4 regions of the Streptomyces sp. NPDC019396 genome follow, and region 3 is predicted to be linked to each of the others. Evidence: riboswitches for the same ligand, from Rfam matches in the RefSeq annotation. Region 3 holds a riboswitch; each other region holds the start of a gene.

The links. Region 3 has a riboswitch for cyclic di-AMP ahead of ABZ532_RS07330 (NlpC/P60 family protein). Riboswitches for the same ligand answer to the same signal wherever they lie in the genome.
Positions count from the first base shown of each region.
Region 1: it holds a riboswitch for cyclic di-AMP, as region 3 does, so the genes downstream of both, ABZ532_RS09020 (LysM peptidoglycan-binding domain-containing M23 family metallopeptidase) here and ABZ532_RS07330 (NlpC/P60 family protein) in region 3, are expected to answer to the same signal.
Region 2: it holds a riboswitch for cyclic di-AMP, as region 3 does, so the genes downstream of both, ABZ532_RS09905 (M23 family metallopeptidase) here and ABZ532_RS07330 (NlpC/P60 family protein) in region 3, are expected to answer to the same signal.
Region 4: it holds a riboswitch for cyclic di-AMP, as region 3 does, so the genes downstream of both, ABZ532_RS13235 (M23 family metallopeptidase) here and ABZ532_RS07330 (NlpC/P60 family protein) in region 3, are expected to answer to the same signal.

Region 1 covers NZ_JBEYBS010000006.1:108,644-112,235, forward strand. Annotated here, with positions in the region: gene ABZ532_RS09005 (XRE family transcriptional regulator) at 1-409, shown strand, start outside; gene ABZ532_RS09010 (DUF6126 family protein) at 420-560, shown strand; gene ABZ532_RS09015 (tyrosine-protein phosphatase) at 582-1,397, opposite strand; cyclic di-AMP (ydaO/yuaA leader) riboswitch at 1,806-1,959, shown strand; gene ABZ532_RS09020 (LysM peptidoglycan-binding domain-containing M23 family metallopeptidase) at 1,964-2,938, shown strand; gene ABZ532_RS09025 (SGNH/GDSL hydrolase family protein) at 3,126-3,592, shown strand, end outside.
Region 2 covers NZ_JBEYBS010000007.1:20,248-23,839, forward strand. Annotated here, with positions in the region: gene ABZ532_RS09900 (PrsW family intramembrane metalloprotease) at 1-742, shown strand, start outside; gene ABZ532_RS09905 (M23 family metallopeptidase) at 767-1,792, opposite strand; cyclic di-AMP (ydaO/yuaA leader) riboswitch at 1,834-1,968, opposite strand; gene ABZ532_RS09910 (PP2C family protein-serine/threonine phosphatase) at 2,189-3,334, opposite strand; gene ABZ532_RS09915 (MerR family transcriptional regulator) at 3,544-3,592, opposite strand, start outside.
Region 3 covers NZ_JBEYBS010000005.1:75,857-79,448, forward strand. Annotated here, with positions in the region: gene ABZ532_RS07325 (hypothetical protein) at 1-202, shown strand, start outside; gene ABZ532_RS07330 (NlpC/P60 family protein) at 362-1,504, opposite strand; cyclic di-AMP (ydaO/yuaA leader) riboswitch at 1,503-1,693, opposite strand; gene pcrA (DNA helicase PcrA) at 1,925-3,592, shown strand, end outside.
Region 4 covers NZ_JBEYBS010000009.1:156,230-159,821, reverse strand. Annotated here, with positions in the region: gene ABZ532_RS13240 (pitrilysin family protein) at 1-977, shown strand, start outside; cyclic di-AMP (ydaO/yuaA leader) riboswitch at 1,249-1,417, shown strand; gene ABZ532_RS13235 (M23 family metallopeptidase) at 1,430-2,203, shown strand; gene ABZ532_RS13230 (GntR family transcriptional regulator) at 2,458-3,144, shown strand; gene ABZ532_RS13225 (HPr family phosphocarrier protein) at 3,272-3,553, opposite strand.

The sequences.
Region 1 (3,592 bases), on a different contig from region 3:
CGCGAGGATCTACGGCACGACCGTCGCAGAGCTGCTCGGTGAGCACCCACCGGAACGCGACTCCGTCATCCGCGGTGGCGGGATGGGACCCGCTGAGGCCGACGGCTGGAGCTACCGGCAGGCCGGCGGCCGGGGCCGCGCCATGCAGGCCCTGCGGGTGCGGGTGCCCCACGGGGCCCAGGGTGATCTGGTGCGGGTCCATCCGGGTGAGGAGTGGCTCTACGTCCTGGACGGCCGGCTCCGGCTGGGCCTCGGGGACACCGTCCATGAGCTCGCCCCGGGGGACAGCGCGCACTTCGACTCGCTCACCCCGCACCGTATCGCCTCCGCCACACCAGGCGGGGTCGAGCTGCTGTTCGTCCACACCCTGCTCCAGAGCCCCGATCCGCACGCGCGACCGCACACCTGAGGAGACCCGCATGCCCGATGCACTTGAGAAGTCCTCGCCGAGCGACCAGAAGTTCCCGCTAGGCCTGGCCGTCCGGCTGTTCGCCTACCTGGTCGCGGGCCACCTGTTCGCGGCGTTCCTCTACCTGCTGTTCACGGTCGGCGGGCAGTGAGGCCGGGGGCGCGCGGAGGTATCAGGCCGCGCCGTCCAGCAGACGGTCGCGCAGCCGCTCCCGGGTCTCGGGCGCGATGCCGAGCCCCTCGGAGAGATAGCGCTCGGGGCCGCCCCAGGTCTCCTCGATGGTCTCGAAGGCCGCCGCCAGGTATTCCGCGCGGGCATCGAAGAGCGGGTTGAGCAGGTCCATGACCTCGGGGGACATGCCGGCGGACGAGGTGTCGCTGCGGCGCACCTTGTAGCGGCGGTGCGGATCGTTCGACTTCAGGTAGTCGGCCTCGATGGCGTCCCGCTCGACGCCCACCGCGAGCAGGGAGATCGCGATCGACAGGCCCGCGCGGTCCTTGCCCGCGGCGCAGTGCATCAGGGCGGGGACACTGTCCTCGGCGAGGGAGTGCAGCACGCTGCTGTGCTCCTCGGTCCGCTCCTTGATCATCTTCCGGTACGAGTCGGACATCCGGCCGGCCGCCTTGCCGTCGGCGAGGATCGAGCGCAGCTGTTCGAGATTGCCGTCGCGCACCATCATCCAGAACTCGGCGCCGTCGGCGGGGTCGCTGAGCGGGATGTTCACGTTCCGCACTCCGGGCAGCTCGACGTCGGCCCCCTCGAGCTTGTGGTCGGCCGCGTTGCGGAAGTCGAAGATCGTGTGGAGCCCCAGGGACGCGAGGAACACCGCGTCGTCGGCGGTGGCGTGGGCGAGGTGACCGCTGCGGAACAGTCTGCCGTGCCGCACCCGGCGCCCGTCCACGGTCGGCAGACCGCCCACGTCCCGGAAGTTGCGCACGCCCGAGAGCTCGGGCTCGGTCGAAGGGACCTGGGGCAGCTGCTGCGTCACGGGGGCTCCTCCGTGTCTGCGGTTGGCGTCGCGCGCCGACGACGGCGTGCACCTGACCATACGACATGGATTCCTCGGGAAATCACCCTGCCCGAAGTGGGTCTGTCTGAGGTTAATGCCGGTTCTGTCCGATTTGATGAATTGGGGAAGGGTGCACCGGTAAGGAATGAGATGGGATTCCCGTCGTGAGCGGGATCATATTCGTGACGGTCCGTTGCCGTGTCTCCCCATCAAACCCCTTTGCGTATAAGGCAATCAAAGATCCGTAATCCACGCAGGGTGACCGGAAAATCCCCGTTGATATCGCACGGGTGAATGCCGACCGAATAGGACTGCTTGTACCGCTCGCCCGACTCGCCTACGGTCGCCGCAATCCGGTCGGACCGCCGAATCCTGCCGCCGTCCGGAATTCCGCACACACCCACGCGTGGCAGGAGCGGGGGACCCAGGTAAGTCGCCGTCCCGGGATTCCGGACGGCTCGGGGTGTAGCCGTGCCATCGCACGGCCGGGCAGCTCCAGCCCGAACCCGACAGCTCACCTCGCAGGCGCCGGAGAGGAATTCGCCATGCCCGGACGGGGTAAGCACCGCCGACCCAAGACCAGCCCGCTCGCTCGCGGATTCGTCGCCGCGGGAACCGGTGGCGCCGCCATCGCACTCCCGCTCATCGGCGCCGCAGGCGCGGCGCACGCCACGGGGAAGTCCGCTCCCGCGGCCACCGCCGAGCACACCGCCGCAGTCGCCCGACAGGCCGCCGCCCCGCAGTCGGTGGCCGCTGCGAAGCCGCCCAGGACCTACACGGTCGTGTCCGGCGACTATCTGTCCAAGATCGCCGAAGAGCAGCAAGTCCGCGGCGGCTGGAAGAAGCTGTACGCCGAGAACCGCGAGGTCGTCGGCGAGAACCCCTCACTGATCCACCCGGGCCTGAAGCTCGCCCTCGGCACCGCGGCGAAGGCCGCGCCGCCGACCGAGCGCCCCGCCCAGGCGCCGGCGAAGAGTGAGCGAGCCTCGCGGTCGGCCGACCGTACCGCCGATGCCCCCAAGGCCGCCCCGGCCGCCCCCAGGGTCAAGGCCGAGGCCAAGGTCGAGGCCGCCGCCCCCGCGGCTGCCGAGGCCCCGTCCGTGAAGAGCAAGGAGTCCTTCTACTCCGCTCCGGTCGCCGGAGGCATCAGCACCGCTTACCGCACCCCGGGTGCCATGTGGTCCAGCGGCTACCACACCGGTCTCGACTTCATCGCCTCCGTCGGCACCTCGGTCAAGTCCGTCGGCCCCGGCACCGTCGCCTCGGCCGGATGGGCCGGCGCGTACGGCAACCAGGTCGTCATCCGGCACGCGGACGGCACCTACTCCCAGTACGCCCACCTCTCCTCCCTCTCCGTCTCGGCCGGGCAGAGCGTGAGTGGCGGACAGCAGATCGGCCTCTCCGGATCCACCGGCAACTCCACCGGTCCGCACCTCCACTTCGAGATCCGCACCACCCCGAACTACGGATCGGACATCGACCCGCTGGCCTACCTCCGCCAGCACGGTGTGAGCCTCTGAACCACTCCCTCCAACTGACGTGACGTCAGTGACGTCCGCCGCTCCCCACCTGACGCGGGGAGCGGCGGACGTCTGTGTGCCGCCGGTATTCCCGTCCGCCGGAAACCGGCTCGGTGGTCTATGTCACGCCCCGTCAACCCCTCCTACGGTGGCGTAGGTCACTTCGCGCGGTGAAAGATGTCGTGACGTGGCAGACGATTCGAGATCAACAACAGACACACTATTCGGGTCGTACGCGGCGATCGGTGACAGCTTCACCGAGGGCGTGGGGGATCCGGGGCCCGACGAGCAGTTCGTCGGCTGGGCAGACCGCCTCGCGGTGCTGCTCGACGACCGTGTACCGGAGCACACCTTCCGCTACGCCAACCTCGCCGTACGCGGCCGGCTGCTCGACCAGATCGTGGAGGAGCAGGTTCCCCGGGCGAAGGAACTCGCCCCCGACCTGGTGACGTTCTGCGCGGGGGGCAACGACATCATCCGGCCCGGCACCGACCCCGACGACGTCGCCGAGCGCTTCGAACGCGCAGTGGCCGACCTCCGCGCATCCGTCGGCACCGTCATGGTGACCACCGGATTCGACACCCGGGGGGTGCCGGTGCTCCGCCATCTGCGCGGCAAGATCGCTACGTACACCGCCCACGTACGGGCCATCGC
Region 2 (3,592 bases), on a different contig from region 3:
CACCGAGAACGTCCTCTATCTCGGCAACGCCTTCCTGGAGGACCAGGAGTTCGGCCGCTCGGGATTCTCGTCCGGCACGGCGGCGACGTTCGTCGTACGGATCGTGATGTCGCCGTTCGCCCATCCGCTCTTCACCGTGCTGACCGGTATCGGCTTCGGTGCCGCCGCGCTCACCGCCCGGCGCCGGAAGCTGCACAGGGCCGGGCTACCGCTGCTGGGCCTGATCCTGGCGATCGGCATGCACGCGCTGTGGAACGGCTCGGCGGTGTTCGGGCCCTGGGGCTTCTACCTCGTGTACGGAGTCGTCATGGTGCCGGCCTTCGCACTGCTCACCTGGCTCGCGGTCTGGAGCAGGCAGCGCGAGCTGCGCACGATCGCGTCCCAGCTTCCCGCGTACGCCGAGGCAGGCTGGCTCTCCCCCGCCGAGCCGCTCGCCCTGTCCTCGATGCGGGCGCGCACACTGGCCCGCGACACGGCGGCGCGCATACACGGGAGCGCGGCGGCCCGTGCCGTTTCCGAGTACGAGACGTTCGCGACCTCGCTGGCCTTTCTGCGGCACCAGGCGCACCGGGGCACGGCAGGGCCCGACTTCGTCGCGCGTGAGCAGGAGCTGCTGCATCACCTCTGGCAGCGCAAGCATGTCGCGACACCGGCTCTGACCTATGCGGCGAGGGCGACGGGGCGCGCCCGGATACCTCCGCCGCACCGGGACTACGAGGACTACAACCCCTACCGGCACTAGGGCGTCAGCTCTTGCGACTCGGGGTCAGACGCTCAGGCCCTTGTCCCGCAGCCAGGCGGCCGGATCCACACCTTCGCCGGACGGGGTGTGCACCTCCAGGTGCAGATGCGGCCCGGTGACATTGCCGGTCGCACCGACGCGTCCGATGGTGTCGCCCGTGCCGACCTCCTGGCCGGCGCCGACGGTCATCGACGACAGGTGGCAGTACCAGACCTCGGAGCCGTCCTCGAGCTCCAGCACCACGCGGTAGCCGTACGCGCCCGACCAGCCCGCGGACTTGACGGTCCCTCCGTGCACGGCCTTCGCCGGGGTGCCGGTGGGGGCCGCGAAGTCGAGACCGGTGTGGTAGCCGGACGACCACATGGAGCCGGCCTCGCCGAAGGTGGAGGTGAGGGTGTACGAGGACGTGGGCAGTGAGTAGCTCGCGGCGAGCTCGGCGAGCCGGGCGGCCTCAGCGGCCTCCTCCGCCTTGCGCTGGACCTCGGCGGCCTTGGCCTCCGCCTCCGTCTGCTGCTTCTTCGCCTCGGCCGCGGCGCTCTCCGCGGCGGCCTTCTCGGCAGCCGCCCGCGCCTCCGCCTCGACCTTGGCCTGCTGCTGCTCGGCCTGCTGGAGGATCCGGGCGCGCAGCGCCTCGCCCGCGGTGCCCTGCTGGGCGCTGACCGGCTCTGCGGTGTCAGTGGTGGTGGCGAGGGACATCGCGGTGAGCGGTGCGCCCGCCGCATCGTCCGCGCCCTGTTCGTCGGAGCCGTCGCCCGATATCAGGGAGCCCACGCCGGGCAGTGACTCGGCGTCCGGGAGGTTGTCCGCGATGGTGTCGGGCAGTGAGATGGAGACGGCCGGCTTGTCCTGCGCGGTGGCGATGCCGCCCGCGCCGACGGCTGCGATCACGCCGACACCGAGCACGGTGGAGCTCCGGGCGAGGCCGCCCCGCTGCTTGACGACACGGTGCCTGCCGCGGACCGGCCGGACGGACTCCTCCGTCGGGTTCCACTCCTCCGCCCCGTCGGAAGCGATCCACTCGGCGGTCGGGACCCACTCGGTGGTGGGAATCCCCTGGAGGGCAGGCTCGTTGGACGCCACGGAGGCGTGCTCCTTTCCTTCCTTCTCGCCTACCGGGTTAGCTGACGGGTTCGGAGCAGGAAGGTCTCCTACGGGCACACGAAGTACCCGATTCACCCCAAGTGGTGGTTCCCCGGTTCCCTTGCGGGATTCGGCGCGTGCGCACGGTGCCGTCTCTTGCGACGACTGGGACAACCGCGCTGCGTTATCGAACGTTAATAGACGCCGAGGCTCTATTCCAAGCCGTTCCACTTGATCATTAACGATTTTCGGCCTGGACGTACCGCCCGCTAGGTGGGTGAATCGGGCGAGTTGACCGCCCCTCACGCCACATTGTTCACCGTTGAATATCTGACGATTCGTCACATACTCCGGGCGGGGCAGACCTCAGGGCACCACCGGCAGCGTCCTGCGCCTCGCCGGCTGCCGCACACCCGGCCTGCCGACCGCCAGCAGCGCCATGTCGTCCGTGAGCCCGCCGCCCGTGTGCCGCCGTACATCGGCGACGACCGTGTCCAGCAGCTCGTCCGGCCCGGGAAAGACATGGCCCCCGAGCCGCGCCTGCGGATCGTAGAAGGTCCCGTGCCGATCGCGGGCCTCGGAAAGCCCGTCCGTATAGAGGAGCAGCGTCGCCCCCGGCGGAAACGGCGCGTCGTCCGCGCGGTCCGGCCAGCGGGCGAGATCCCCCATGCCGAGCGGCAGCGCGTCCTGGCTCGGCTCCAGCATGTCGAGCGCGCCGTCCGCGTACAGCACGATGGGCGGCGGATGGCCCCGGTTGACGATCCGGACGCGACCACCGTCGTGCGGGATCTCCGCCAGGACCGCCGTGGTGAACCCCTCGACCTCGTCGAGTCCGTGCGCCCGAGTGTGCTCCCGGGCCAGCGCCCGTTCCAGACGCTGCGCGATCGTCTCCAGCGAGGACTCCTCATCGGCCACCTCGCGGAACGCCCCGAGCAGCACCGCCACCGTCGCGACCGCGTCCAGCCCCTTGCCGCGGACGTCCCCGACCACCAGACGGACACCGAACACGGTGTCCTGGACGGCGTAGAGATCCCCGCCGATGAACGCGTCCGCCTGCGCCGCTTCGTAGCGCGCGGCCACATGCAGCCCGCCGATCCGCTCGGCGGGCTCGGGCAGCACAGCGAGCTGCGCCGCCTCGGCGATGACTCGGGCGGAGGCGAGCCGCTCACCGCTGCGGCGGAGTACGCGGTTGATGTAGAGGGCGACGACCGACACCGTCAGCACGGTGAAGACCTCGGTGGCCGGCGGCACCTGGCCCACCGTGCCGTTGTAGACGTTCAGCCCCAGCACGGTGAGCACGCTGACGACCATGGCGACCACGGTGCCGCGCCATGTGTAGAAGGGGGCGGCGAGCAGCGGAGCGGCGGCGAAGAGCGGCGAGGCGCGGTACGCCTCCGGGGTGAACAGGTCGAAGACCACACCGGCGATGATCATCAGCCAGGGCAGCAGCAGCACGAGGACACGGCCGCCGGTGTTGCGCCGGAATCCCTCGTCGCCGCCGTACTGTGCCAAGACTGCTCTCCTGCCCGGTCCGCCCGCGGCCGCGGACGAAAACCGCGTCCCACCCAGGCTGGCCGCAGCCGCACCGGGGGGCGAGTCGCCGTCGGCCAACCGGACTACGGCGCGGGGAAGGCGTGGTCACCACCAGGGGATGGTCACCAGGGGGCCCTCCTGGTGACCGTACCGCAGGGGCGGTACGTACGCGGGTCGGCTGAGCGGTCTCAGTCGTCGCTCAGGTGGCGCTCCGCGTACACCTTCATCGCGTCACGC
Region 3 (3,592 bases):
GAACATGTTCCCGACTGTCTCGCACGGGGCCGTCCGGCTGCGGGTGGATCCGTTGGACGGAACGAGCCGTCAGGTCCTGGTGCACGAGCTGGACGAGGAGCGCCATGAGGTCATGCGCGTGGGGGTGCCCGGGGCCACGTGGACCGAGGTGCCGACCGGCGATCTGATCGCCTGTCTGCGAGCTGCCTTGAACAGGGAGTGATCCCGGCAGCCCGGTGAAGCCGAACCCCGCCAGGTCGTCCCTGGCGGGGTTCTTCGCGCTCATGCGTTCGGCCCGCACGCAGCGGCCAGGTCACCCCGATCGACGGGGCCGCGGCGCCGCTCGCCGTGCCGGGGAACGCCGTGCCGGGCCGGATCCCGCTCAGGCCGGGCGCACGCTCCCGTAGATCGGCATGTAGTAGATCGATTCCTCGCGGACGTTCGCGCCCGGCTTCGGGGCGTGGATCATCTGCCCGTTGCCGATGTAGATCCCGACGTGGCTGATGTCGTCGTAGAAGAACACGAGGTCGCCGGGGACGAGGTCCTTCGCCGCGACCCGCTGTCCCACCTCGACCTGGTCCCAGGTGGTGCGGGGCAGATCGACACCGGCCGCGCGCCAAGCGGCCTGGGTGAGGCCGGAGCAGTCGTAGGAGCTGGGTCCGGTCGCGCCCCAGACGTAGGGCTTGCCGATCTGGCTGCGGGCGAAGGACAGCACCTGCTGCGCCTTGGCGGCGTACGAGCCGGCGGAGGTGCCCGCGCCGGTCCCCGTGCCCTGCTGCTCCTGCTGTGCCCGGCGTTGGGCCTCGGCCTCCGCTCTGGCCTCTGCCTCGGCCCTGGCCTTCGCCTCCGCCTTGCGGTGTGCCTCTTGCTCCCGCTGACGCTCCAGTTCCGCGAGCCGTGCCTTCTCCTCCGCCGTCAGCTTCGACAGCAGCTCCCGTGCCTCGGCGAGCTTGCGCTGCACCGTCTCCTTGGTGGTGCGCAGCGATGCCTGTGAGTCGCTGAGCTTCTCCAGGCTCCTGGTCGCCTCCACGCGCTGCTCCGCTGCCGCAGACCGCTGCTCCTCGAAGTCGGTGACGGCTTCACGCTGTTCTTCGGACAGCCGGTCCATCAGGCGCGTCTGGTCGAAGTACTCCTGCGGGCTGTCCGCGAGGAGCAGCGCGGCGGTCGGTGTGACCGTTCCGGTGCGGTACTGGGCGGCGGCGTACGAGCCGAGTGCGCGACGGGCTTCGTTCAGGGACTCCGTGCGCTCCGCGGCGTTGTCGAGGAGCTGGTCCACCTCGCGGCGCTGCTGCGTCGTTTCCTCTTTGGCGCGGTCGTACTGCTGGGTCGCGGTTCCGGCCTGGCGATAGAGGTCGTCGACCTTCTTCTGGACCTCTTCGACACTGGGCTGCGGTTCGGCCCGGGCGCTCTGCGTGGACAGCAGGGTGACGCCCGCGATGGCTGCCGTCGTGAACCCGACGGCGGGATTCTTCGTACGTGTACCCGTAAGGGCACGCGCCTTGCGATGCGATGCCAAGGCAGGCATCTCCTTCCGTTTGCCGCCTACCGGGTTAGCTGTCGGGTTCGGACGGAACGGAAGGTTGTCCTACGGGCCTTGCTGAACGTGGCCCGATTCACCCCGGTGGGGCCCCTCTTGTGCCGGTGGGCACAAAAGAGTTGGGTCCCCGGTTCCTCACCTTCCTTGCGGAATGGTCGGATTCGGCGCGAGCTGCCCGATTGGCGTTGGTCGCCGCGGGGGTACGGGCTGCCTTGGCGAGCACGCTAGCCAAACTGTGGCGCTCGTGTGAAGGTCGGTGCGCATTATGTCCGATACATTTCCGTTACCTTGGCGTGTCGTGGCCGCGACTTCACGGAATGTGACGAGCTGGATTGGCGTGATCGCGACGCGTGATTCAGGCGAAGGCGGCGGCGGGCTGTCAGTGCGGCGGCCTAGACTCGTAGAGCGATGAGCAGCCTCTTTGACGACAGCTTCCTGGCCGGCCTCCAGCGCTCTGCAGCCTCGGAGGAGCCCCCGCCTCCGGAGCCCGACGAGCACGCCCCCGCCGAGGACGTCCCGCACGACCTCTTCGGGGGTCGCTTCGACGTGCCTCCGACCAGGGACGAGTACTACCGCAGTGGTGTGCCGCGCCCGGCCGTGGACCCCGTCGCGCTGCTGGAAGGCCTGAACGAACAGCAGGGCGCCGCCGTCGCCCACACCGGCTCGCCGCTGCTCATCGTGGCCGGAGCGGGTTCCGGAAAGACGCGGGTGCTGACCCACCGGATCGCCCACCTGCTGGCGACCCGCAATGTCCACCCAGGGCAGATACTGGCCATCACCTTCACCAACAAGGCCGCGGGCGAGATGAAGGAGCGGGTCGAGCAGCTCGTCGGCCCCCGTGCCAACGCGATGTGGGTCTCCACCTTCCACAGTGCCTGCGTCCGCATCCTGCGCCGCGAGAGCAAGAAGCTCGGCTTCACCTCGTCGTTCTCGATCTACGACGCCGCCGACTCGAAGCGGCTGATGGCCCTGGTGTGCCGCGATCTCGACCTCGACCCGAAGAAGTTCCCGCCGAAGTCGTTCAGCGCCAAGATCTCGAACCTCAAGAACGAGCTGATCGACGAGGAGGCCTTCGCCGATCAGGTGGCCGGGGGCACCTCCCAGGCCGGAGGCTCCGGGGGAGGCTTCGAGAAGACGCTGGCCGAGGCGTACCGGATGTACCAGGCGCGGCTGCGCGAGGCCAACGCCCTGGACTTCGACGACATCATCATGACCACCGTTCATCTGCTCCAGGCGTTCCCGGACGTGGCCGAGCACTACCGGCGCCGCTTCCGGCACGTCCTGGTGGACGAGTACCAGGACACCAACCACGCCCAGTACACCCTGGTGCGCGAGCTGGTCGGCGAGGGATACGAGGACCTGCCGGCCGCCGAGCTGTGCGTCGTCGGTGACGCCGACCAGTCGATCTACGCCTTCCGCGGCGCCACGATCCGCAACATCCTCCAGTTCGAGGAGGACTATCCGGACGCCACCACGATCCTGCTGGAGCAGAACTACCGCTCCACCCAGACGATCCTCTCCGCCGCCAACGCCGTCATCGAGCGCAACGAGAGCCGTCGTCCCAAGAACCTCTGGACGAACGCCGGCGCCGGAGCGCAGATCACCGGCTATGTCGCGGACACCGAGCACGACGAGGCGCAGTTCGTCGCCGACGAGATCGACCGGCTGACCGACGCGGGCGAGGCCAAGGCGGGCGATGTCGCCGTCTTCTACCGGACCAACGCCCAGTCCCGTGTCTTCGAGGAGATCTTCATCCGCGTCGGCCTGCCCTACAAGGTCGTCGGAGGAGTGCGCTTCTACGAGCGCAAGGAAGTCCGGGACGTCCTCGCCTATCTGCGGGTCCTCGCCAACCCCGAGGACAACGTCCCGCTGCGCCGTATCCTCAACGTCCCCAAGCGCGGTATCGGCGAGCGCGCCGAGGCGATGATCGACGCCCTCGCGCTGCGCGAGAAGATCACCTTCCCGCAGGCGTTGCGGCGCGTGGACGAGGCGTACGGCATGGCGGCCCGTTCGGCCAATGCCGTGAAGCGCTTCAACACGCTGATGGAGGAGCTGCGCACGATCGTCGAATCGGGC
Region 4 (3,592 bases), on a different contig from region 3:
GGCTCGTACGCAACCGGCTCGACGAGATCCCGCACGAGACGGCGAACCCGGCCCGCCGCGGCGCCAAGGAGCTGGCCAAGCAGCTCTTCCCGGCGTCCTCGCGGATGTCGCGGCCCCGTCAGGGCAGCGAAGAGACCGTGGCAGGCATCGACTCCGCTGCCGTCAGGGCTTTCTATGAGGCCCATGTGCGGCCCGCCACCGCCACGGCCGTGATCGTCGGTGACCTCGCCGACGTCGATCTGGACGCCGTGCTGGCCGACACCATCGGCGCCTGGACCGGCAGCGCGGGCGAGCCCCGCCTCATGGCGCCGATCACCGCCGACGACACGGGCCGTGTCGTGATCGTCGACCGTCCCGGCGCCGTTCAGACCCAGCTGCTCATCGGCCGCATCGGGCCGGACCGCCATGACAGCGTCTGGCCGGCCCAGGTCCTCGGCACCTACTGCCTGGGTGGCACCCTCACCTCGCGCCTGGACCGCGTCCTGCGCGAGGAGAAGGGCTACACCTACGGAGTGCGGGCCTTCGCCCAGGTGCTGCGCTCGGCCGCCCCCGCGGCCCCGGGTGGTGCCACCGGCGCGGCCACGCTCGCCATCAGCGGCTCCGTCGACACCCCGAACACCGGCCCGGCGCTCCAGGATCTCGTCACGGTGCTGCGCACGCTCGCCGCCGAGGGCCTCACGGACGCCGAGCGCGATGTGGCTGTGCAGAACCTGGTGGGTGTCGCCCCGCTGAAGTACGAGACCGCCGCCTCCGTCGCCGGCACGCTGGCCGACCAGGTGGAGCAGGGTCTCCCGGACGACTTCCAGGGACAGCTGTATGCCCGGCTGGCCGCCACCGGCACCGTCGAGGCGACCGCCGCGGTCGTCAGCGCCTTCCCGGTGGATCGGCTTGTCACGGTCCTCGTCGGTGACGCCGCGGAGATCGAGGAGCCGGTCAAGGCGCTCGGAATCGGCGAAGTGACCATTGTCACCGGCTGATTGACGGGAGTGAGCCGAAGGTCCGTGGAGCCAGGAGGCATCCGCGGGTGAGGACCTGCACGGGCCCCGTTGGCGCATGCTCAACGGGGCCCTTCTCTTTGCCCGTTCATCCCTCTCCGCACCTGCCCGTTTGTCCGTTTTGTTGGAGAGGCTGCCTGTCTGCCCTGTGGGATGTGCGACAAAATCTCGTGTTCATTTGGTGATTGGCCGAAGATCGGCTTAGCGTCTTCTGCACTGTCCGCTCGTTGATATGCGCCGCACCTGCGGCAACGGGCAGCTATCGCCGAGTCCCCGTCGGGCGCAAGCCTGGGGAGCCGGGGACCCACAAGTCCCGTGGGGTGAATCGGTACGCCTTCGCGCATCCGCGTGGAGGGGGACCGTAGGAGACCTTCCTGCTCCGAACCCGTCAGCTAACCCGGTAGGCGAGAAGGAAGGAAAGGACAAGCCACTTCATGGCGTTCACCCGTGCCACCGGGAAGCATCGTGGTCCGAGCCGGCTGACGCGCAAGCGTGCGGGCATCGCCGGGGCCGCGGCGCTGGCCACCACCGGCGTCGTCGGAACCCTCGCCTCACCCGCCCTCGCCGCCGAGCCGGAGAGCCCCTCCGTCGAGGACACCGGTCTGAACCAGGTGGTCATCGTCGGCGACACGCTCGCCAAGCAGGTCGGCGCCCAGGCCGACGTCCAGCAGGAAGAGGCGGACCTCGCCGCGTCCAAGGCCAAGGCCGAAGCCGACGCGAAGCGCAACGCCGAGCTCCGGGTCAAGGCCGCCCGGGATGCCGAGGAACGCGCCGCCCGTGAGGCCGAGCGCAAGCGCCTGCTGTCGTACAACCTTCCCGTCGCCGGGTCCTATGTCAGCACCGACTACCACTCGGGCGGGGCCATCTGGTCCTCGGGCAGCCACACCGGCATCGACTTCCACGCCTCCTCCGGGTCCAAGGTCGTCGCGGTCGGCACGGGCACCGTCGTGGAGGCCGGCTGGGGTGGCGCGTACGGCAACAACGTCGTGATCAAGATGAACGACGGCACGTACACCCAGTACGGCCACCTCTCGTCCATCAGCGTCTCCGTCGGCGAGCGGGTCACCCCGGGCCAGCAGCTCGGACTGTCCGGCTCCACCGGCAACACCACCGGCCCGCACCTCCACTTCGAAGCCCGTACGAGCCCCGAGTACGGCTCGGACATCGACCCGGTGGCCTATCTGCGCGGCCACGGCGTCAAGGTCTGACCGAACCGCAACGCGGCAGGCGAAGCTCCGATCCGCGCGCGGTCCCACGGCGCGCGGAGCACGAAGGCTCCGGCCCGGTCATCGAGACCGGCCGGAGCCTTCGGCATTTTCCGGCCAAAAGATATCCATGGACCGGAGCGGGCCATCGGAATTCCGTCCCATTGTCATAGAGTCACCGAACAGACGTCGCTCGACTGATCGACTGGATCTCGCGCGGAGTGAGCGGATGCAGCGGATTTAGGCGGAGGTTCGGTATGCGCATTCCTGCGCGCTCGGTATGCACGGCAATCCGCGACGACATCGTGTCCGGGGTCCTGGAGCGTGGCAGCCGGCTCGCCGAGGAGCAGTTGGCCCGTCGCTACGGCGTCTCGCGCGTCCCTGTGCGCGAGGCGCTGCGCACCCTGGAGTCCGAAGGCTTCGTGGTGTCCCGCCGGCACGCCGGCGCGTGTGTCGCCGAGCCCACCAGGCAGGAGGCCGCCGACCTTCTGGAGACCCGCGTGCTGCTGGAGCCGCTCGGTGCTGCCCGGGCCGCGCAGCGGCGTACCGAGGCCCATCTGAAGGTGCTGCGCGGCCTGGTAAGACTGGGCCGGGAGCGGGCTCGCGGCGGCCAGGGCGAGGATCTGCGGTCACTGGGCGGCTGGTTCCACGAGACGCTGGCCCAGGCGTCCGCCAGCCCCGGGCTGATCACCTTGCTCACCCAGTTGCGGTACAAGATCGCCTGGATGTACGCGGTCGAGCAGCCGGTCCAGCCGATGGAGTGCTGGTCCGAGCATGCGGCGATCGTGGACGCGGTGGCGCGCGGGGACGCGGAGCGCGCGCGGGCGCTCACCGCGGTGCACGCGGAGCGGACGGCCAGGGCGCACCGGCTGCGTATTCCGCCGCCGCGCCCGGCGGTGAGGGTTTCGCAACATCCCGTAAACACAGCGAGCGCGCGTGATTAACACAGGTGCCGTATACAAAAGAGGTTCAATAAACGATTTCCGGGGGGTGTGCCCCCAGGCGTGAATTGCTGTGCCTTGGTGCTCCCGGTATTCCGGTGGCGATCCTCTTCATAAATGCTGCGCCAATTCACACGGTCTCGGGCAGTTCCTCAAGTCCTTCGGCCACCAGCTTCGCCAGCCGGTCCAGTGCCGCCTCGGCGCCGTCCGCGTCGGAGGCGAGCACGATCTCCTCGCCGCCCTCCGCGCCGAGGCCGAGCACCGCCAGCATCGAGGCGGCGTTGACCGGGCTGGCGTCGGCCTTGGCGATGGTGACCGGAATGCCCGCGGCCGTGGCGGCGCGGACGAAGATCGAAGCGGGGCGGGCGTGCAGGCCCTCGGCCCAGCCGACATGGACGCGGCGCTCAGCCATGGTGATGCCTCCTCAGTCTGGGGGTGACCTCAGACTGCA